4 regions of the Ornithinibacillus salinisoli genome follow, and region 2 is predicted to be linked to each of the others. Evidence: riboswitches for the same ligand, from Rfam matches in the RefSeq annotation. Region 2 holds a riboswitch; each other region holds the start of a gene.
The links. A riboswitch is a leader RNA that binds a small molecule or an ion and turns the genes downstream of it on or off. The one in region 2 is predicted to bind cyclic di-GMP.

Region 1: it holds a riboswitch for cyclic di-GMP, as region 2 does, so the genes downstream of both, ACFSTA_RS19230 (methyl-accepting chemotaxis protein) here and ACFSTA_RS03675 (anti-repressor SinI family protein) in region 2, are expected to answer to the same signal.
Region 3: it holds a riboswitch for cyclic di-GMP, as region 2 does, so the genes downstream of both, ACFSTA_RS14760 (chemotaxis protein CheX) here and ACFSTA_RS03675 (anti-repressor SinI family protein) in region 2, are expected to answer to the same signal.
Region 4: it holds a riboswitch for cyclic di-GMP, as region 2 does, so the genes downstream of both, ACFSTA_RS14915 (anti-repressor SinI family protein) here and ACFSTA_RS03675 (anti-repressor SinI family protein) in region 2, are expected to answer to the same signal.

What each region holds. Positions count from the first base shown of each region.
Region 1 is NZ_JBHUMI010000043.1:39-4,256, forward strand. Features, by position in the region: partial or broken gene ACFSTA_RS19225 (helix-turn-helix domain-containing protein) at 1-191, opposite strand, end outside; gene ACFSTA_RS19230 (methyl-accepting chemotaxis protein) at 322-2,046, opposite strand; cyclic di-GMP riboswitch class I at 2,141-2,240, opposite strand; gene ACFSTA_RS19235 (CBS domain-containing protein) at 2,415-2,852, opposite strand; gene ACFSTA_RS19240 (hypothetical protein) at 2,993-3,319, opposite strand; gene ACFSTA_RS19245 (molybdopterin-dependent oxidoreductase) at 3,362-3,883, opposite strand; gene ACFSTA_RS19250 (flavin reductase family protein) at 4,095-4,218, opposite strand, start outside.
Region 2 is NZ_JBHUMI010000008.1:13,537-17,754, forward strand. Features, by position in the region: gene ACFSTA_RS03665 (response regulator transcription factor) at 1-393, opposite strand, end outside; gene ACFSTA_RS03670 (alpha/beta fold hydrolase) at 610-2,127, shown strand; cyclic di-GMP riboswitch class I at 2,256-2,341, shown strand; gene ACFSTA_RS03675 (anti-repressor SinI family protein) at 2,369-2,527, shown strand; gene ACFSTA_RS03680 (DNA-3-methyladenine glycosylase) at 2,759-3,337, opposite strand; gene ACFSTA_RS03685 (DUF421 domain-containing protein) at 3,504-4,187, opposite strand.
Region 3 is NZ_JBHUMI010000017.1:161,826-166,043, forward strand. Features, by position in the region: gene motA (flagellar motor stator protein MotA) at 1-710, shown strand, start outside; gene motB (flagellar motor protein MotB) at 703-1,461, shown strand; cyclic di-GMP riboswitch class I at 1,605-1,689, shown strand; gene ACFSTA_RS14760 (chemotaxis protein CheX) at 1,791-2,252, shown strand; gene ACFSTA_RS14765 (chemotaxis protein CheA) at 2,270-4,218, shown strand, end outside.
Region 4 is NZ_JBHUMI010000017.1:194,583-198,800, reverse strand. Features, by position in the region: gene ACFSTA_RS14935 (DUF7916 family protein) at 1-441, opposite strand, end outside; gene ACFSTA_RS14930 (hypothetical protein) at 598-753, opposite strand; gene ACFSTA_RS14925 (VanZ family protein) at 871-1,365, opposite strand; gene ACFSTA_RS14920 (helix-turn-helix domain-containing protein) at 1,500-1,826, opposite strand; gene ACFSTA_RS14915 (anti-repressor SinI family protein) at 1,908-2,036, opposite strand; cyclic di-GMP riboswitch class I at 2,058-2,141, opposite strand; gene ACFSTA_RS14910 (TasA family protein) at 2,262-2,945, opposite strand; gene sipW (signal peptidase I SipW) at 2,983-3,588, opposite strand; gene tapA (amyloid fiber anchoring/assembly protein TapA) at 3,563-4,218, opposite strand, start outside.

The sequences.
Region 1 (4,218 bases), on a different contig from region 2:
GAATATGTTCTCCATTTTTTTGATTCCTCTAAACCACTTTTCCCTGCTTTCTCAAACTTCTCCACCCATTCATAAACAGATGTAAAATGAATTTGATATTTAGCACATAATTCTTTCAGTGAATAGACTTTATCTTTATAAGCCTGGATTACCTCCAGTTTAAGTTCAATAGAACAAGCTCGATTAGACATAAAAATTCCCCCTAAGGTGAACAGATTTTTTTTAAAATCTGTCTACCTTAAGGGGAGCATATCAGAATTTTGAATCAGTTCGGATTTTTCTTTGTCTAAAACACGTCTGTCTCAGCCTCTTAGTTTCTTCTTATAATTTAAACTTTTGTACTAGTTTATTTAATTCTTCTGCTAATTTCGCTAGATCTTCAGAACTTCTAGCCATTTCTTCCATCGAACTACTTGTTTGTTGTGAAGACGCTGAAGTCTGTTCTACTCCCGCAGCAGATTCCTCTGATATAGATGCAATTTCTTCGATAGAAGTATTCATTTCCATCGTTTGTGTTTCAATATCTGTTAAGTTTCCTGTAACTGTTTCAACACTTAAAACCATTTTATCAATCGCTCCACGTATTTCCCTAAACGTTTCACTAGTTGCCGTAATTTGTAACGTACCTTCTTTGACTTCCTTATATCCTCCTTGGAGTGATTCCGTTACAGCACTAGATTCCTGTTGAATATTTTTCACAATCCCTGTTATATCTGTTACCGACACAGCCACTTGCTCTGCTAGTTTTCTTACTTCATTAGCAACAACAGCAAATCCTTTTCCATGTTCACCAGCTCTTGCTGCTTCAATAGCTGCATTTAACGCTAGTAAATTTGTCTGATCTGCAATATCCCTAATAACCGAAACCAGATTTGTTATTTGTTGTGAATGTGTATCTAATCCCTGTACCTTATCAACAGCATCCTGAACGATTTGATCAATTCGAGTCATTTGTTCCGTTGATGTTGTCATTAATTGACTACCTTTTGTAGATAATTCCTGTACTTGTCTGCTTGATTGTTCAATTAAGACTCCATTTTTATTTGCATCCTGAACCTTGACAGAAAATGTATTCATCACCGATGATAAATCACTTGCACTATTTGCTTGAGTTTCTGACCCAGCTGCTAATTCCTGCATAGTAGATGCAACCTGTTCAGATCCTTCCTTTACTTCATTTGCTGATTGTGTGAGTTCTTCACTCTGACTATTAACCGATTCGGATACGGTAGAAACCTCTTGTAAGAGATTTTGTAAGCTAGCACTCATTTTATTTATAGATGATGCCAACTGACCAATTTCATCCTTTCCATCATAATCAATTCTTTGTACTGTTAAATCACCTTCAGCTATTTTATTACTAACTTCAACCACTTTACGTAGATTCTTCGTAACCATTCGACTGATAATAACAATAAGTAAGGCCCCTATAATAATAGAACTAATTAAAAATACTAACTGACTTATAAAAGTAGATTCTTGATTTTGTTTCGCATTAGAAATGGCATGGTGACGATCTTCATCAACTGTAGCAACTAATTCATCTAGCATTTTTATTGTCTGCGTTCTTAAAATATTTGCTTGACCAACAAAAGCTTCAGCCGAACTAGTATTGCCATTGTCAATAGCAGAAACAATGTAGTTTTTAAAAATACGGTTAATTTCTTGATCATTCGAAATAATGTCATCAAATAATTGCTTTTGCTCCTCGGTTTTTTCCATTAAACTAACCGATGTTGCTAATGTATTAAATTGTTCCTGTCGCTCCTCGAATTCTTCGACTAGTGTAGGATCCTGATCTTGAAAATATGTAACAATACGTATTCCTTTTGATCTGATGAGTGATCCCATCTCTGAGATATCCATCGCTATATTACTTCTATGTTCTATCGTATCAATATCGTTGCCCATATCACTTACTAATTTCATGACAGCCCCAGAAGAGCCTCCAAATAATAACAACACAATGACTAGCGTTATACCATATTTCCACCCAATACTAATATTCCTGAAACTAGGCTTACTTATTTTGAATTTTTTAACCATATTATGATCCTCCGTAAAAATTTATTAGATGATTTCTGACACAAGAAAATTGACTATTCTCCTGTTTGAATAGCCAATTTATTAAAAATAGGAAATTGGTAGTCAGGCTATCGTAGTAAATCGACATCTAATCGACTCACTTTAGACCCTTGACTTTGCGTCCTACTCTTTCAAGCAGTTTGCCTTTTTCTTCTAGAAACACACATTATATTATGTAATATAATAATAGTAATCTATGAGTCTATAAAAAACAATATTTTTGCAAAAATAATGCAAGTAAATCTTTTTTCAATACAATTTCCCCTAAAAATAAAGGACATAGAAAAGGATGCGCAGGCGCCCTTTTCTATAATCCATTAGCATTTCGTTTACTTTTGTGGTGCTGAAGGGGTTGAAATACTTGAAAGTGCTTGTTCAGCAGATTGATCTAATTGATGATCTACTGCAAGGTCTCCTAATGCAACCATACCAACAACCTGTCCGTTTTCGACAACCGGCAAACGACGAATTTGTTGTTGTGCCATTAATTGCGCCGCTTCCTCCGCATTCATATCTGGTGTTGCTTGTACTATTTGTTGTGCTGTCATTACTTGTGAAACAGGTGTTTGGGCTGCTTCACCTTGTGCAGTAGCACGAAGTGTAATGTCACGGTCTGTTACAATACCAACCATTTGCCCATTATTATTTACAACTGGTATTGATCCAATATTGTGTGCACTCATTAAAGCAGCAGCTTCTTGAACAGATTGTGATTCACTTATTGTAAAAACATTTGATGTCATGATATTTCGCAATTGTTGATACATCAAATAATCTCCCCTTTCACGTATTAGCTTGAGTTAAATTCTGCAGAATATGATAGGAATATTTTTCATAATTACTTTTGTACATGCAAACAGGCTCGAAGATACCTCCGAGCCTGATTTACCTTACTACAATTTTCACTTTAACACGATCTGGCATTATATCCATATCCTTTACGGTTCCACATTGGCTCAAATGGCTGAACTCTTCCTTTGGTATCTGTTGCTCTGGAAAGGATTGTATACTCCCCTTTTTTAACTTGACTCCATTCGTACCTCCATTTTACCCATCTATATTTATGAGGAGTGGTCATTAATTGACACGGTAACCATGTGCTTCCATTATCGAAGCTAATTTCTACCTTTTTGATTATACCTTCACCGGTCCAAGCAATTCCTGAAATTTCTTGTTTACCTTCGTTCAAAACATCCATATGTAAAGGGTTCTGTATCGTTGAATTCACATTCATCGTTGTAACTGGTTTAGCACCAATATTACTATCTTTTTTTGGCTAATATACATAATCGTCCTTTTGAAAAGAACCATTAAAATTATGATCTATAACCTCTATTTTATTCACCCATTTTACAGATGCCATCGCATACATACTTGGTACAATTAACCTCAAAGGAAAACCATGTTCAAGGGTGAGCGCTTTTTCATTATACTGATATGCTAAGATTGTATCTGGATGAAGTGCCTGTTGTACAGATAAACTCCTTGAAAAATGATGTTTTTCATTGGAATCCGTTCTTTTTCCATAATCAAAACCTTGAAAAACCACTTCTTTAGCAGTATTTATAATTCCTGTATATGTAAACAATGTTTGTAATGATACGCCCTTCCACACACCTTGACTCATTGCACCTTTCCCCCACTGTTCTCCATATACATCTGGCCAAAAATATTTTCTTTTATTACCTGCACATTCTAAAACGATTTCTAATTTTTTTGCTGGCATCGCTAATATATCCGGTAATGAAAATATAATAGGTGATTGAACATGACCTTCGACCTTTACATAAAAAAAGATGGCTGAAACGCAGGATAAGAAAAATGATTTCTCCTATAAAATAATTTATTACTTACGATATCTTCCTTCATAAAAACAATTGGAGTCTCTTGATTTTCGGGATTTAAGCTTTTGGTAATCAAATGTGGCTTAGCGATTGGACCTCTTATTTTATACTGCCCCCTTTATATATTCTTCTCCATTACTTCATATATATGAAGGGATTCAGTGGTCATTCTACTCCGTAATCATCTTTATCGATTTTATATGTTTCAACATGACTCGTTTGATCGAGTTTTGCATATTTTGATCTTCCTAAGTATAAAGGTATTTCCAACTTATCGAAATTCGGCAAT
Region 2 (4,218 bases):
CTTTAGGTCTAATTGCTGCTCCGTATTGTAATTATAAACTCGTCGAAGAACGGCTTGTATTTTAGCAATTAGTACATCGAAATGGAAGGGCTTTTGGATAAAATCATCTGCACCTAGCTGCATGGACATTACCATATCTGTTGGGTGATCACGAGAAGATAAAAAGATAATTGGCACATTCGAATGAGAGCGAATCATTCGGCACCAATGGAATCCATCGAATTTAGGTAACTGTATATCAATAATAACTAAATCAGGTTTATTTGTAGTAAATTCCTCAATGACATGCGCAAAATCAGAAATACCTTGCACATGGTAGGACCATTGAGACAATCTTTCTTTTATTTCCTGAAATAGGGTTGTATCATCTTCGATTAACATAATTTTAAACAATTGATTCACCACACAATTCCCGTAAGAATACTTTCCATATTATAGTAATATGATTCCAGTAACAATGTAAATAAATATATATCTACGTAAACGATCAAGTAAATATAAGAAAAAAAGAAGGAATTCTACCATATTTTAACGAAATTAGTTATATATAACTAGAGCAGATAGATTGTTTTACATAAATTCAAATGGGGATGATGTAATTTGGTCTGGATGAAACGTGATAATATTCATATAAATTATGAATGGATTCAATCCGAAGATCCATATGCGGAGGAAACACTTATTTTAATTCACGGTACTGGTCTAGACATGCATTCATGGGATTTCGTAATACCATATTTTCGTAAACACTATGATGTAGTTGTTTACGATTTGCGTGGCCATGGTGATAGTGATGCTGGCGAACAAAAGAGAACCGTTGAAATTCTTAGTGAAGATTTGAAATACCTATTATCTGAATTGGACATACAAAACTATCATTTTATCGCACAAGGTTTTGGTGGACTAGTTGCAGTCTACCTCGCTGCGCAAGATGAAGAAGTGAAACAACGGTTACGTTCCTTGATATTATTCAGTGTGCCATTTCATTACCCAAAGAAACTTGGAGACAAAGTTATTAATCAACGAAAAGAATTTGTAAATGGGCAGCGTAATGTATTAGAAATGGGGAAGAAGTTAGTCAACAACATATGCTATGACCTTACAGAAGACAAGGAAAAGATTTTACTACATGCTTTTGAAAAAGTGTCACCGGAAGTTTACTTTGATTTATTTCATACAAAGGATTTGCATCATGCAATTATGTATTTACAAAAAGTAGATAAACCAATACTAATCCTTTCTGGTTCAGAGGATGAGGTATTTCCTCCCGAATTAAATAGTGCGAGTCTCAACTTTAATCCGAATGCCAGATATTATACCGTACCATTCGCTTCGTTTTTAATACAGATGGATCAACCAGAAATTACATCGGAATGGATTCACAATTTTATTGAGAAACAAAACAACAACCAAAGAAACGTATCAGAGAATAATTATCAAGAAGAATTAACTTCGGAAATGTATTCAGAGATAAGAGGGATGTTTAGTGAAAAAAGAGAACATTATAATGAATTACACGTCCATATTATGAACGGTTTCGGTGTCGTTGTAAATGGGGAAAGAATCCATGAAGGATGGGGAAAACGAAAGGCTAAACAAATTCTTGTTTACCTAATCCTTCAACAATCGGTTACACGTGATGAGCTCTGTGACATATTTTGGCCAGAAGTAGATCTTATCCATGCTCGTAACCGTTTAAGGGTAGCCTTGCACCATTTAAAGCATTTGCTAGAAGCGGACCGTAAGACTAGTGCTTCTATTCTGGTGACCGAAAGAGAGCATGTTTTTTTACAAGGGAAAGTAAAGTCTGACTTACACAGTCATTTAGAAGCGATAGAAAATGCGCAATTACTTGAAGATGACAATCAAAAAGCTATGCAATATAAAAAAATACTAGCAGAAATTACGGATAATCCGTTACCTGGACTTTATGAAGAGTGGTTTCTAAATAAAAGAAATTGCATTGAAGAAAAATGGGGAGATATGTCGATATTCCTTGCTGATTGGTATGAAAAACAAGGCAAGATGAAAAACACTTTGTATTATTTAAAGACAGCATTAAAGTATAAAATAGATGATTTTCACTTGAATGAACGTGTGAATATCTTAGAACAACGCATGGTTTAAGACATTTTCTAGCTTCTGAAAAAGGGTGCAGTTCATCATAGTTATATAATTTTTTTCATGTGTAATGATACTGTAACGAGTCATTTGCTATAATTCAGGGTATAAATATTTGAAATCTTATTCCGCTGTTCAGAAAAAGGCAAACCTATTGAAAAGTAGGGACGCAAAGTCACAGATCTACAGTTGGGAACAATATGATGGCTGGGCTACCTGAAATACAATTGTATTTTAGGGGGGAACTATGATTAACTCTGTAAACGTGAGGCTTGATCAAGAGTGGGTGGAACTGATTCAAGAAGCAAAGGACATGGGGATGACCTTGGAGGAAGTTAGAGCGTTATTCCAGGAAAAGGGTATTAAGAATTTCTTTTTACATACCGAGAAAGAGATCCGTGTGTAGGAAAGTTAGAAATAAATAATGGATTGGACCTTACCTTTCTGGATGAGAAAGGTTTTTCTTTTGGAGGAAAATCACCCTTTATCTATCAAATACTACATTATAAAATGAAATATATATATAATAGATGATGACAGCAGTGGAAAAAGCAAAACGGTAAAAACCAAATTGCTATTTCTGAGTGACATCGTTTGTGGAATAAAGAAGCCCGCTACTAATCATTAGCGGGCTTCTTTACTTTGAAACAAACTTATTGCCGGTTATCCAAAACCGATAAGGATAATCCTTTGCTTCTCCGGAATTATGAATACCTATTCGTTTTCCTTGTGTAATACTATCTGGAGTAAAACCTTCCGCAATATAAAGTGGTGGCTCTAGGAATGAACGTCCGTAATCAGCAGTCGAAATCCCCATCGCCTTTGTAAGCTTCCCTGGTCCACTCGTTAGGTTTTCGATCTTTGTGACAGGTCTTCTTTTTTCCATTAAATGTAGTCCTTGCTTAGGCTCAACTGCACGAATCAAGACTGCTTCCGGTTGACCTATTTCTCCGCTCACAACATTTACTAGACAGTGCGTATGCATTGTATATGTATACACCATTCCAGCTTTTCCGAACATAATTTCTGTACGTTTCGTTCTCCTATTTTGAAAGCTATGGGCTGCGCGGTCGGTTGCACCTAAATACGCCTCTGTTTCCACAATATAACCGGAAGTATTTCCTTCCTCTGTTTCGTTCACTAACACACAACCAAGTAAGGATCTTGCTAATTCTAGTGTAGGTTGATCGTAAAAGGTTTCTGGTAAAGGCTGCATATGTATGTACTACTCCTTCCTATTTCCTCTAAGTATCTTTATCTTGAGACAAGCATAAAATTCAGTGAGGTAAATTGCAACTCTGCAAAACCTCACTGAATGAAATACTAGGATTCACTTTTAGAAGAGCTTGGTTATAAGAGGCGTTATATGTAAAGGCAACTAGTTATTCGTAAGGAATGACATATATACCATTATTCGGGATCCAATCGGCATATAAAACCTTCTCACTACTATTTATCCCTTTTGTCACAAGTTGCTTCTGCAGCCATGTTTCATCAAACCCTAGGCTTCGAATGTTATCTTCAATAACTTCTCCATCCATAATTAACGTGGTACTAAGATCAGTAGGTTGTGGTGGCAATTTTAAATCTTCTATGGTTACCTTTTGATATAAATGCTTCTTTAATACACTGATCGCTCCATTTGATTCTAGTATGGCGAATGCTACTTCCCGAATCGAGAAAATCTCACTTTGCCTTAGTAAACTTAATAGTTGATTGATATTCATCCGGTTCTTTTTTAATTGATGTCTATCAATTTTTCCATCACGAATAATAATGGAGGGGTTACTCTCCAATAATCCTCTTAAACTTTTATATTTTAACAGAATCTTTTCCATTGAAATCATTAAAATACCCCATAAGAGTACGGTGTAGATGATATATATCATACTTACTTTATCTTCATATATACCATTTCCTAGCAACTCTGATAATACGATTGCAGTAATAAAGTCAAAGGGGGTTAATTGATTAATAGTGGTTTTTCCTAAAATCTTCGTAATAAAAAACAGAAGAAAGAATCCAATGATGATCTTCAAAGAAACGTCGATAAAGCTTAACTCCATATTGCCCTCTCCTAAATCTACAAAGTAGAAA
Region 3 (4,218 bases), on a different contig from region 2:
CTGTTAGTGCTTTAATAAATCCTGCAGCATTATTAATTATTTTTATAGGGACTGCCGCATCAATATGTATCGCTTTTCCAATGAGAACCCTTAAAAAATTGCCTGCTTGGTTCAAAATCATCTTTATGGAAGATAAGCAAACAGATATCAAAGAATTAATTCATATGTTTTCCGATATGGCAGATCAAACTCGTAAAGAGGGGATTTTGATGTTGGAAAAACAAATAGGTGAGATGAAGGATCCTTTCCTTGTTTCGGGTTTACAGTTAGCGGTTGATGGTCAAACACCTGATTTTATTCGGGATGTAATGATGGAGAAAGTTGATGCGATGGAGAAAAGACACCAAGAAGGATCTGCTGTATTTACACAAGCGGGTACATATGCACCGACACTAGGAGTGTTAGGGGCAGTTGTAGGATTAATTGCTGCGTTAGGAAATATGGAAGATATGGAAAAGTTAGGTCATGCAATCTCAGCAGCCTTTATTGCAACATTGTTTGGAATATTTTCAGGTTATGTTTTGTGGCATCCTTTTGCAAATAAATTAAAAAGAAAATCACAGCATGAGGTTCATATCAAAGAGATAATCATTGAGGGAATAGTATCTATTACTAATGGGGATTCACCACAGATCGTAAAAGATAAACTAGGGTCTTATCTATCCACTAAGGAAAAGATTGCTTTTGAAGAGGAGGAAGCTCATGCGTAAGAAGAGAAACAAGGACGATAACCATGTAGATGAGTCCTGGCTTCTTCCATATGCAGATATGTTAACACTGCTACTTGCTTTATTCATCGTTTTATTCTCAATGAGTGAGGTTGATACGCAAAAGTATAAAGAGCTTGCCCAAATATTTAATAGTGAATTTTCTGATGGAGGTAGCATCTTCGAAGACGAGGAGACCCCAATTGAAGAAAATGATCTTCCAGAAGAAGATGAAGCAGAAGACGAAGCTATGGACGAAGATAAGACAACTGAAATGCTATCCATGAGTGAACTACAGCAGGAAATAAATAACTATATTGAAGAAAATAATTTAACAGACGTATTGGAAACGAAGCTATCAGATGAGGGGTTATTGGTTTCCATTATGAATGATGTTTCTTTTGATTCCGGTAGTGCAGATGTAAGTGGGCAGGGTAGATCGATAGCAAGCGAAATCTCAAATTTTCTTGATACGGATCCACCTCGTCAAATTGTAATTAGTGGACACACAGATAATGTTCCAATGAACAACACTGAATTTGGTTCAAACTGGGAATTAAGTGTTATGCGAGCAGTTAATTTTATGACATATATTTTAGATAATGAAAATCTCGATCCGGCAAAGTTTAGTGCAAAAGGTTTTGGGGAGCATCAGCCTGTAGTACCGAATTCAAATGACGAAAATAGAAAAAGAAATAGAAGAGTAGAAGTTTTGATATTACCAAATTATACAATTAAAGAAAATGTAAAATAATGTGAGAAATTGTATTCATTTACTTCTAATAATTGTTAATACACATTAGAATTTAAAACTTTACATTAGGATATTCGTTGTAACGGATTGATAGACAAATATGCAAACAACATAGTAATAAAGAACTATTTAGTAATTAAAATAACTGTAAAAGGCAAACTATTCGAAAGGGTAGGACGCAAAGCAAAGGGTCTAAAGTACTGTTACTATGATCGCCTGGCTACCAAGTTTTCGTTACCACTTGGCTATTCTGTTTTATTCGGAATAGCCTATTTTACTATAACAGACAATATTATATCCATTGAGATTGATAAAAGGAGAGAATTATTATGACCACAGAAACAAGTGAAAAGAGTAAGTCGATAACTTCATTATTAAACGGGACAATTACTTCTATTCAAAATGTTGTTCCAATTCAACATGAGATTAAGGGGCCACAATTACTACAACAACCGTTGAAACTAGCATTTGGTGTTCTTATCGGTATTACTGGTGATTTAAAAGGAAAATTGGTATTAGCAGGAGATACTGCTGTATTTGGCTCTATTGGTGAAGCAATGTTTGGAATGCCATTAGAAGGAGAAATGTTGTCGTCCTTTAGTGGAGAGCTAGGGAATATGATTGCGGGAGGTCTTTCGACAAATATTATCGAAAGCGGAATACAAACAGATATTACTGCACCTACAATTATAGAAGGAAGTACAACATTAACTGGCTATGAAAGAGCCATTCATATCACCGCAGATTTTGGTTCAATTGGATCACTACGTATGTACCTGTTAGTAGATTAATAGAAGGGAAGTTTAGTATGGATACTAATCAATATTTAGAGGTCTTTTTAGATGAAAGTCGTGAACATTTACAAGCTGTTAATGATAATCTTTTAAAGCTGGAGAAGCAGCCTGACGAGCTGAGCATTGTGTCGGAAATCTTTCGTTCTGCTCATACGCTAAAAGGAATGGCTGCCACGATGGGATATGAAGACGTAGCTTCTTTAACCCATCAAATGGAAAATGTGCTAGATAAAATTCGTAACAATGAGTTAGCGGTTTCTACGGAAGTAATTGATATTACATTTACAGCAGTTGAAGCGCTTGAAGAAATGGTTGAGTCAATTAGTAATGGAAAAGATGGCAAAAAAGATGTTAGTGATCTTGTATCAAAATTAGAACAGATAGAAAAAGGCACCTCCATTGCAGAGCAACCAGATACTTCAGTCAGTGAATCTACTACAGGATTTGAAGTTGATGATTACCAAGCAACGGTTATTTCTCAAGCTAAAGAACAAGGCTTTAATGCAATTCATATTACGATTCAATTAAATGACGATTGTATTCTTAAAGCAGCTCGTGCATACATGGTATTTGAAAAATTGGAAGGCAGAGGAGAGATTATCCAGTCCAATCCTTCCGTAGAAGAAATTGAGGATGGAAATTTTGAACAAGAGTTTTCCTTGTTGTTATTAACGCAAGAAAGCCATGCTAATTTAGAAAAACTAATACATACAGTATCTGAGATTAATCGTGTTGTAGTAGCTGACTATAAAAAGAAACAAAAAAGTAAAGTAGAAGATAAAGTAGAAGATAAAGAAGAAAAAACAGAAAGTGTAGAAACGGAATCGAATACGCCAAAAGGGAAGCAAAAACAATCCAAAACAATACGTGTAAATTTAGAGCGAATTGACAACCTTATGAATTTATTTGAAGAGGTTGTTATTGATAGAAGTCGATTAGAGGATCTAGCACAAAAGCTAAAGGATCATGAGCTGATTGAAACAATAGAAAATATGACAAGAGTGACAGAAGATATGCAAGGTCTCATGTTATCCATGCGAATGGTACCAGTTGAACAGGTGTTTAATCGTTTTCCACGGATGGTTAGAGGAATTGCAAAGGAATTGGAAAAAGAGATTACTTTAGAAATTACTGGTGCTGAGACAGAGTTAGATCGAACAGTTATTGATGAAATTGGGGATCCTTTAGTGCATTTGATACGAAATTCATTGGATCATGGTATCGAATCTCCACAAAAACGAGTGGAGTCTGGTAAATCTGAAGAAGGAAAAGTATCACTAAGAGCTTTTCATAGTGGAAACCATGTCTTTATTGAGATTGAGGATGACGGTGGAGGGATTAACCGCGAGAAAGTTGAAGCAAAAGCAATCGAAAATGGATTGATTAGTCCGGAGCATTCAGAAGTGCTGTCTGACGAAGAAATCTATCAACTTATTTTTTCTTCAGGTTTTAGTACGGCAGATACTATTTCAGATATCTCTGGCCGCGGAGTTGGTCTCGATGTTGTTCGCAGTAAAATTGAATCCCTTGGTGGAAACATAATAGTCGAATCAGAGCCTGGAAAAGGGAGTAAATTTTCTATTCAACTTCCGTTAACATTATCTATTCTGACTACATTATTAGTAACTGTACAGCGGGAAACATATGCAGTGCCATTGTCGGCGATTGTAGAAACAATGATTCTAGAAGATCATCAAGTAATGTATGTTCAAGGGCAAAAGGTAATCGATTTTAGGGGAAAAGTGATTCCAATTGTGTCCTTAAAGGATATTTTTAATGTTCCTTCAGAAGAGACGGAACAAGAAGCAAGTGCAGTTGTCATTATTCATAAGGGAGATAAAATGACAGGATTATTAGTAGATTCTTTCATCGGGCAAAAGGAAGTCGTATTAAAATCTTTAGGAAATTATTTGCGAGATGTATTTGCCATATCTGGGGCAACAATATTAGGTGATGGACAAGT
Region 4 (4,218 bases), on a different contig from region 2:
ACCTGTCTTCGGATTTCCAGTAAGGCAAATGATATCAACACCAAGATCTTTTGCTTTTTCAATCGTATTTTTGGTAGCTCTTCTACCCTCTGGTAAGACATCTAAATCTTCCATCTGATCAGCTTCAGGATCAACAGGCTCTAAATTAATCCCTACTGGTCGTCCAATTAATTTTTTTAATTCTCGAATCACATCGTTGGATTTGACATTTACTAACCCTTCAATATGTGGTTGATTAACATCAAAAATATTTAACAGGATTATGTCTGCTCCAAAAGAAGATGCATATTCCGCATTCGTTAGACCGGGATATAAGGGTACACTTGAGCTAACTATTTCGGAAATTAATGTTCTGCCTTCTGATGCTTGAATCGATTGTATTAAATCAAATTTATTCATCTTTTCAAAGTCGCTCGCTGTACAATTTAATAGTCGCTTCACCTATCAGATTCCTCCATTCATTGTCCATAATTAGAGCATGCTTCTAAGCTAGTGCATTTATACACACCAGCTTAGATCAACTATATTGTTTTGGATATAAGTCTACTAGATAAGGATTTCCACATATACGTACTGTAAATAGGTTTTAAAAAATTATTAGTTCGCCATCGTATCTTTCTTTGATAAGGGTATGTGATCAGATAGATGATTAATTAATGTCTGTACTAATTCGTCCGATGTTTTTATTTCATTATTTTCTGTTTCTTCGATAACTTTTTTCAACATATATTTTAGATATTCGCGTTCTCTCATTCATATCGCCCTCAAGAATTTGACTTGTAAAGTGAACCTTATCAGCGAAAGGCACATTCCACCCCTTATGGTTCGTAATTGTACGAATCAGTCACTGATAATTAACAATTTTGTTGCCTATTTCGCATTGTTTCTTCTTCGATAATGAAAGTACACTAATAATAAACTAGCTAATAATGCACCAAATGAATCTAGCAAAACATCTCCAATATAAGGAGTTCTATTCGGGGTTAATCCTTGATGGAATTCATCAATACTAGCATATGCAATCGTCAGTAAAAGTGAGACAATAATAGTTGTCCACTTAGATATATTAGTTGTCTTCCTAATCGCCAGAAATAACAGGTAAAATAACACAAAAAATACAGTTACATGTGCTCCTTTACGAATGAAAAACTCAATAAACCCTTCAACACCAAGGTTTGCAACACTGACTTCTGAACGATGATATGTAAAAACAATCCAATCCAGATAGCGTTCTAAAAAAGACAGATCAATCGTATTCGATAGCATCGGTTTCATATCTTGATCCTCATATGGCTGTGACGAAGAATAGAAAATAATCAACATCCATCCAATTGGATAAAGCCAATAAAAATAAGTACGCATCATTTCACCAAATTTAAATTTACTATGTTACGGATACTATAATAACATGAATTTTGGTGAAATGCCTCGATTAATTCATTCCCAAAACAAAAACCGTCAGCTATGCTAAACGGTTTTGAGTATAATTTATGTAAACCTTATTCTTGTTTTTTACGCCATTTATTAAATTCGAGATATTCTTTAAATTGTTCTTTCGATATACCTGATTCCATTGCCTCTTGAACAATTTTTAACCATTCATCGTCTAAATCTTCTAATTGCTGTGATCTATCCGCATTGATCAACTCATTAACAGATACACCTAGAACCGAACTAATCTTTTCGATAAACTGGATCGATGGATTGGACTGAAGGTTCCGTTCAATAGAACTTAAGTAAGATTTTGCGACATTAGCTTTCTCGGCTAGCTCAGAAATAGACATCTTTTTTTCTTGTCGTAACTGCTTTATTTTTTCACCGATCAAGTTCTCTCACCTCTTTCAATGCGAATTATACCACAAATTAGGTGAGCGGTTCTATTTAAAGCACATTTTTTTCGAAAAACATTATATATTTTGTTGTGCTTCGGACAAAAAGAGCCGAACCTCCTCCACCGTCATGCCTATTGATCTGGCTTCCTTCATTAATTCAACCCATTCACAATCCAATTTGACATTTTCAATGATTTTTTCCAATCTCCTGTCCCCCATTACTTTCCAGGTAATCCAGCCGTCATAGCATGATGCTTTAGACCTGTGACTTTGCGCCCTCATTTTTCAATAAGTTTGCCCTTCACTGGGATATTCGAAATTAGCTATAAGACTATTATACTGTATATTCAAGACATTGAGCGTGTCTTGTTTTGTCAAATGGTAACTAGTTTTGTAAGATTCAGAAAATATTTCATGTCGTTTTGCACATCAGACATGTTGTTTGTTGTTTTTTCTAACCCTTTTTATAGCACTCGATGCGGCAATGACAACACCTGTAACTAATAAGATACTTCCGATTAATAAGAGGTTAAACATATTTGTTGCCGTATCAGGTAAGATAGATCCACCGTCTTTATTGTCTTTATCGCTTCCAACGGAACCATCTACACTTTCTTCATCACGATCATTCGTATCTGTATCTTCTGCTCCTTCAGCTACGAAGATAAAGGTGAATTGAGCATCAAGCCCTTGAAATTCATTCCCCAAATGTTCTGGAAATCGTACAGTTATCTCTAATTCCTCTTCGTTAGTTGATGTTATTTCCCTTACAGGCAACTTCTCAAAATCTGCAAGTTTACCAGTATATAATTCATCATTCGAATCACGAATCTCTAATAAAAACTCATTAAATAGTTTTTCTGATCCTTCATTTCGAATACTCATTTGATATTCAAAATCATATTCACCAGCATTTTTAATCGTTATGTTTCTTTCTGCCCAGTCACCTGGTTTCATATTATCGATGTTAAACAATACATCACTTGGAGATAGGCTAATATCGATTTCTGCCATATCATCTGCATTTGATTCATCTGCAAAGCTTTTTGCAGGATCGCTAATTACCGTAAAACCAATAATAAACATGAGACATAGAATTAATATCCGTTTCATTTGATCGCCCCCTTTACAGGCTATTTTTAATGAGAATTTAACTTATTAAACTGTTTCCTTTTTCTTCTTTTGTATCCTGTTTATTTGAAGAATCGATTTCTCGTAACGCTTTCCAAATTATCCATCCCGAATAACCAATCAGAAGAATACCTGGTATTAATAATAGGAAAGCACCATTTTGTGATTGAGCAAAGTTAACTAAATATCCTAAATATGGAATCGTAAAACCAGTATATTCTGCGACTACATTTTCAGATAGTACAGGATTTAAGTCTTCCGCATTATTATTATCACCTTTTGTACGATATAAAATCTCCTCGCCACTTTCAACCACTTCAGTTACTCGGTGAGTTATTAATTTACCGTCTTCTTCCATAAATGTAATGACATCATTCGGTTGAAAGCGTGTCATATCACCTCCAGGCTCTACTGCTATAATAGAGCCTGTTTTGATGTCAGGTTCCATAGATCCTGATAAAACCGTTTTTAGTTGGTATCCAAATACTTCTGGTTCGCCACCAGATGCCTTAGACGATATAACGATGAACAACATACCGATTAATACGATGAATAACAATGTAGTAGTTATATGATTAAGGAAGTTTAATATTTTTTTCTTATTCAGCTTCTTCATCTGTTTCATCACCTGTTTCTTCCCCCTCACCTGTTACCACATCACCGTTGGATTCAGAATTATTCGAGCTTTCTTCATCCCCTTCTGGCTGGCCATTAGGAGGAATCTGCTCATCCTCTTCAGAAGGTTCCGGGTTATTCTCATCTTTCGGTTCATTACTCTGTGCATCCTCTATATTCTTCTCAATAGATTCCTCATCTGATGTTCCTTCTTTGTTTTCTTCTACATCTGAAACATCTTCAGTATCTTGCGTTTCCGTTTCATCTGTTTTTTCATCTGTATTATTTTTTTCTTTGTCCTTACAATTAACCTTTATCTTCTCACTCCAAATTTCTTTACTCGAAGTTCCTTCATAACCATCTCGTTGGATGGCTTTAAACATATAGAAACCTTCTTCTTCAGCCTCATATGTAAGCTGTGTTTCTGCATCTGCCTCAATAGGTTGTATTATACCAGTAGCTATTTTTTCGCCATTTATTTTTGGCTCACCTGTTTCTACGTAAAATACCTCATATTCACTTGTATCAGTCATACTAAACCCTTTATTTTTCATTCCAACTGTTATCTCTATTGGTGGACAAGATTTTATGTTTTGATTTCCTTTCCCAGTAAACACCAAATCACTACCATCCCACCAGG